2 regions of the Vibrio genomosp. F10 str. 9ZD137 genome follow, and region 1 is predicted to be linked to the other one. Evidence: predicted binding sites of a transcription regulator. Region 1 holds the regulator's gene; the other holds the start of a gene.
The links. Region 1 encodes PurR, which represses purine synthesis genes. Its sites were predicted from a motif close to TNANGNAAACGTTTNCNTNA; they were not measured.
Positions count from the first base shown of each region.

Region 2: a site for PurR is predicted at 1,196-1,215, ahead of purM (phosphoribosylformylglycinamidine cyclo-ligase). Genes of this name have one in related genera too.

Region 1 covers NZ_JBNGCJ010001040.1:4,405-7,606, forward strand. Annotated here, with positions in the region: gene torR (two-component system response regulator TorR) at 1-257, opposite strand, end outside; gene torD (molecular chaperone TorD) at 500-1,147, shown strand; gene purR (HTH-type transcriptional repressor PurR) at 1,396-2,403, shown strand; cyclic di-GMP riboswitch class I at 2,546-2,648, shown strand; gene ACP45E_RS22100 (TfoX/Sxy family DNA transformation protein) at 2,762-3,202, shown strand, end outside.
Region 2 covers NZ_JBNGCJ010000847.1:4,341-7,542, reverse strand. Annotated here, with positions in the region: gene rluF (23S rRNA pseudouridine(2604) synthase RluF) at 1-412, shown strand, start outside; gene upp (uracil phosphoribosyltransferase) at 475-1,101, opposite strand; gene purM (phosphoribosylformylglycinamidine cyclo-ligase) at 1,279-2,319, shown strand; gene purN (phosphoribosylglycinamide formyltransferase) at 2,322-2,960, shown strand; gene ACP45E_RS19095 (class II glutamine amidotransferase) at 3,069-3,202, opposite strand, start outside.

The DNA of each region.
Region 1 (3,202 bases):
ATGCTGTCGGTTCGCCCGGTTACCAAAATAATACCCATGTCCGACTGACTTCGCAGTTCTCGTGTCAACATCAGGCCATCAGAGCCTGGAAGGTTAATGTCAAGCATGACCAAATCGACAGAGGACATGTTCAATATTTCATGCATCTGTTCACCGCTTTGAGCTTCACTCACCGTATAGCCTTCATTCTGAAAGTAGCCGACCAGCTTACTGCGTGTGACAGCATCGTCTTCGACGACCAGTATATGATAAGTCATTTAACCCACTTATTTTTATTCATTGGAATGATTTTGCTAGAGCCATTCTATTCATAATTCATCACAATTCTAGCTCATCCGGTTAAGTTTGGACAAATCTTGCAAGTTTATTGATTCAAAACAAGATAGCTGAATCTGTTCATAATTCGACATAATTTCACAATTTTTATCATACTCTTAAGTAACCCTGTTCATTTTTATTCGTTAAACTAGAAAGATTATTTCTGTTAAGGCTAATGACAATGCAAGAAACAAAAGCATTCAACGAAAAACGTGCTGAAATCTACTGGTGGCTATCTAGTCTATTCGCCAAAGAACTCACAGAACCGGATGTCGAACAGTACCAGTCGGCTCAGATTAGAGCTTTCCTTACTGGTTTGGGAGAGAACCCATCATTAAAGCCTGCGATTGATAAACTCGTTGATGCACTGAATCGACTGCAAGATAGAGAAGATGCACAACTTGAGTTATCTGCTGACTTTTGTGACCTATTTTTAAAGTCAGAGAAAGATTCGGCTCTGCCATACGCGTCAATTTATATTGGCGAGGCTGGAATACTCAACGATACCCCTGCAAAGGAAATGGCGGATCTGATGGCGAAGCATAATGTGGCAGTTCATGAAACCCTCAATGAACCGGCTGATCATATCGCTATTGAGCTCGATTTTTTAGGTCACCTGATTATCCGTTCCAATGAAGTTGAAATAGAAAAGCACCTTGACCAAGCGCTGATTGAGCAAGAACAGTTTATCTCAACCTACTTGTTATCTTGGGTCCCGCAATTCACCCATAAATGTCAGCAATTGGATGATTTCGGTTTCTATGCTGCAGTATCTGAATTGATGAGTGCTTTTCTGGAACTCGATTACCAGTACTTAACTGGCGAGTAAAAACTCGATATAAACACCATGATATTGTCTAATTGTCGTTTTAGATCACGCGAATATGACCGCTTTTCATTGCTTGTCCTTCACATGACGTCTAAAATTGAAATAATAACGACAAAAGAATGACTAACTAACCGCTATTATTGGCGGTTTTTGTGTTTTTACTCATAATAAGATGTTTTTGCTCATGTAAGCACTGAAACGCTTTGTTAGTGAATGGAATTGCAACTGCAATTAACAGGAAAAGAATTATGGCCACAATTAAAGATGTTGCTCGCTTAGCTGGCGTATCAACGACCACTGTTTCTCACGTTATCAATAAAACGCGATTCGTGGCAGAAACGACACAAGAAAAAGTGAATAAAGCCGTTGAAGAGCTCAACTACGCGCCAAGTGCCGTTGCCCGCAGCTTAAAATGCAACACAACACGAACTATTGGCATGCTGGTCACTCAGTCTACTAATCTTTTCTTTTCTGAAGTCATTGACGGTGTTGAAAGCTATTGTTATCGCCAAGGCTACACGCTGATTCTTTGTAACACCGGCGGTATCTATGAAAAACAGCGTGACTATATTCGCATGCTGGCCGAGAAACGAGTGGATGGCATTCTGGTCATGTGTTCTGACCTTACTGAAGAACTTCGAGAAATGCTTGATCGTCACTCAACCATTCCAAAGGTTGTCATGGATTGGGGCCCAGAAAGCTCCCAGGCTGATAAAATAATCGATAATTCAGAAGAAGGTGGTTATCTCGCCACAAAATACCTGATTGATAAAGGCCATAAAGATATTGCCTGTCTAAGCGGGCATTTTGAAAAAGCAGCATGCCAAGAGCGCATTTTAGGCTTTAAGCGAGCATTGACAGAAGCCAACCTAAAAATCGATGAAGATTGGATCTTAGAAGGTAACTTTGAGTGTGATACCGCAGTCTTAGCAGCAGACCAAATTGCGGCGATGGACAACAAACCAACGGCCATTTTCTGTTTCAACGACACGATGGCTCTCGGTTTAATCAGTCGCTTGGGGCAAAAAGGGATTAACGTTCCTAACGATATCTCTGTCATTGGTTATGACAATATTGAGCTTGCTGAGTACTTTTCTCCTCCACTAACGACCGTACACCAACCCAAACGTCGTGTAGGTAAAAATGCATTTGAAATTTTGCTTGAGAGAATCAAAGATAAAGATCACGAAAAGCGCATATTTGAGATGCACCCTGAAATCGTAGAACGAAACACCGTAAAGGATCTCAATAAGTAGTTTGCTTTGACCGGCTTTTCTTTACTTGCTAATTATATGTTATAGTTTAGACTCAATATTGAGATGAATTTGTTGGATGAACATCACACTAACCAGGCGGTTTTGTGATTCTCATTCAAATTGATCAAAGCTTTATTTTCAGTCACGCACAGGGCAAACCACTTGAAAAGGTGGGACGCAAAGCCTCCGGCCTAAACCAAACATTCTGTTTATCACAGGAGTTGGTAGGTAGCGGGGTTACCGATGGCAAGCAATGCAAACATAAAATTTACCCGTAAATGACACAGTTTCTGCATATTTTGCTAACCTCTCGGACCTGATTTGGTGGCGTATTTAACATACACCGAGAACATACAGCATGGATAAACCAATACTAAAAGACTCAATGAGGCTGTTTGAACAGCTTGGACGAGTAAAGTCTCGTTCAATGTTTGGCGGTTTCGGTATTTTTGTTGAAGACACAATGTTTGCACTTGTTGTAAATGACAAACTTCACATAAGAGCCGATAGCATTGCCGTTAAAAAGTTCAAGCAGCAAGGCTATATGCCATATGTCTATAAAAAGCGCGGACACCCTGTCGTAACAAAATATTATGCGTTACCTGATGATTGGATGTCAGATTCAGCAACCACTCTCGCTGAAGCGAAAAACTCATTAGAGATTGCAAAGAAAGAGAAAGAAAGCCAAGCATCTGCAAAACCGGATCGCCTTAAGGATTTACCAAATCTTAGGTTGGCAACGGAAAGAATGCTGAAAAAAGCGGGTATTGATTCTGTAGCAACTCTTGAGGAACAAGGC
Region 2 (3,202 bases), on a different contig from region 1:
CATGAATATCTCTATTGATGGTATCCCAAATGGAGAATGGCGCTACCTAAGCGCAGAAGAAGTGAATGAGATTCTCACGATGTGTGAAGACTCAAGCGGAACCGAAGATGCCTCAAAAAATGATGCGAAAGGCGTACGAATTCGTCGAGCTACGGACGCGAAGCTGTTTGATAGCCGTGAAGAAAATCAATCGAGCACCGCACGACGAAACCAGAAAAACCGTACCTTTAGAGGGCAAAATGCGGATGAGTTTCGTCACGCGCCAAACTCTAGCAAGGGCAAAAAGAACTTTCATGGCAAAGCACCGGTTCGTCCTGACCGCACTGGGGGAAATGCCTCGAATATGCACAGCGACGCTCACAATTCTTCTTCAAGAACACGAAAGCCGGGCACATTAAGCTTAAAAAAATAGTGCATCAAAAATAAAAAAGGGAGCGATGATCGCTCCCTTTTCGCATTATGGTCTATTTACGATTACTTCGTACCAAAAATCTTATCGCCAGCATCACCTAAGCCAGGGACAATATAACCTTTGTCGTTCAACTTTTGATCAATGGCAGCCGTGTACAGCTCAACGTCTGGGTGCGCTTTCTCTAATGCTTCAATACCTTCTGGCGCAGCAACCAATACCAACACCTTAAACTGAGTACAACCCTGCTCTTTTAGAAGATCAATGGTCGCGATCATTGACCCGCCAGTCGCTAGCATTGGATCAACAACAAGCGCGATACGCTCATCGATGTTAGAAGCCAGTTTATTGAAATAAGGGACAGGTTCTAATGTCTCTTCATCACGGTAAATACCCACAACGCTAATACGTGCGCTTGGCATATGCTCGAGTACACCATCCATCATACCCAGACCTGCACGCAAAATAGGCACTACCGTTACCTTTTTGCCTTTCAGTTGATCAACCTCTACAGGGCCATTCCAGCCTTCAATAGTCACTGTTTCTGTTTCAAAATCAGCTGTTGCTTCATAAGTAAGTAAACTTCCGACTTCGGTTGCTAACTCACGAAAACGTTTCGTGCTGATATCACCTTCTCTCATTAGACCAATTTTGTGTTTTACAAGAGGGTGCTTAACTTCAACCACTTTCATTTTCATCTCCGGCATTTTTAGTATTTTTGAACAAACCCTCAGATTATACACGATAACAAACTCTATTTCAGGATGGATAGATCAATAAAAAAACTCGCGCAAACGTTTGCTCTTTATGTTTAAGCACTGGTAGAATAGCGCCGTTTTCATATCCAACTTAAATCCGAGGACTTCCCTGTGAGCGCAAATAACTCTTCTCTAAGCTACAAAGACGCTGGTGTTGATATTGATGCAGGCAATGCGCTTGTTGACCGAATTAAAGGTGCGGTAAAACGTACTCGTCGCCCTGAAGTGATGGGTGGCATTGGCGGGTTTGGCGCTCTGTGTGAATTGCCAACCAACTACAAGCAACCTGTTTTAGTATCTGGTACTGATGGCGTAGGCACTAAACTCCGCCTTGCTTTGGATATGAACAAGCACGACACAATTGGTATCGATTTAGTCGCCATGTGTGTAAACGACCTGATTGTTCAAGGTGGAGAGCCGCTATTCTTCCTAGACTACTACGCAACCGGCAAGCTTGATGTCGATACTGCTGCAGACGTTGTGACCGGTATTGCTGAAGGTTGTATTCAAGCAGGCTGTTCACTTATTGGTGGTGAAACCGCTGAAATGCCTGGTATGTACGAAGGCGAAGACTACGATGTTGCTGGCTTCTGCGTCGGTGTTGTTGAAAAAGAAGACATTATTGATGGCACCAAAGTCGCGGCTGGTGATGCGCTTATCGCGGTTGGTTCAAGTGGCCCACACTCTAATGGCTACTCTCTTATTCGTAAGATTCTTGAAGTATCTGGCGCTGATAAGACGGAAGAACTAGACGGTCGCACTATCGGTGAACACCTTCTAGAGCCTACTAAAATTTACATTAAATCAGCACTTAAGATGATTGCAGAGCACGATATCCACGCGATCTCTCATATCACCGGTGGTGGTTTCTGGGAAAATATCCCACGCGTACTTCCTGAAGGCACCAAAGCGGTTGTTGATGGTTCAAGCTGGGAATGGCCTGCAATCTTCAACTGGCTACAAGAAAAAGGCAACGTAACCACTCACGAAATGTACCGCACCTTTAACTGTGGTGTTGGCCTCGTTGTTGCCCTACCTAAAGACCAAGCAGACGCAGCGGTTAAGCTTCTTCAACAAGAAGGTGAAAACGCTTGGGTTATCGGTGAAATCGCTCAAGCAAAAGCGGGCGAAGAACAGGTTGAGATCAACTAAATATGAAGAGCATAGTTGTTTTAGTTTCAGGGAATGGTTCTAACTTACAAGCGATTATCGATGCTTGTGAAACCAGTATTGATAGCGGTAAAGTGACGGCTGTTTTTTCGAATAAGGCAACGGCTTTTGCTCTTGAGCGAGCAAAAAAAGCGGGCGCAGATGGTATCTTTATCGATCCAGAAGCCTTTGATACTCGTGATGCATTCGACAGGGAATTAATGCGTCAGATGGATGGGTATCAGCCTGATTTAATCATTTTGGCGGGTTACATGCGTATTTTAAGTGGCGAGTTCGTTCGCCATTTCTTAGGCCGAATGATCAATATTCACCCTTCATTACTGCCGAAATATCCAGGTTTAAACACCTATCAACGAGCTATCCACGCCGGTGATGAAGAGCACGGTACAAGCGTGCATTTTGTTACCGAGCAACTCGATGGTGGCCCCGTTATCCTACAAGCAAAAGTGCCTATTTTTGATGCGGATACTGTTGAAGTGCTGACCGAACGTGTTCAAACACAAGAGCATAAAATCTACCCATTAGTGGCTCAATGGTTTGTTGATGGGCGCTTAAAAATGGAAGATGGTAAAGCATTCTTAGATGGTGAAAAACTGGGTATCCATGGATACGCTCAAGAATAGTTCTATTGATAGAGCAAACAGATAAACAAAAGGGTTGATGTGGAAGCATCAACCCTTTTTGTATCAATCTTCTTGCAACAGCCCTTCTTGCATCGCATCAATATCGATTTAAGCTAATGGCTGAGCAGGCGCTTGGCAGCGTGGTTTGGCTTCTGCAAACGCAACATTTTCTAACTTGTGCGCATTGCCATCAATTAACTCTCCAAAGTGAAAAATACCAAATTCGCTCGGCTTCATGCGAT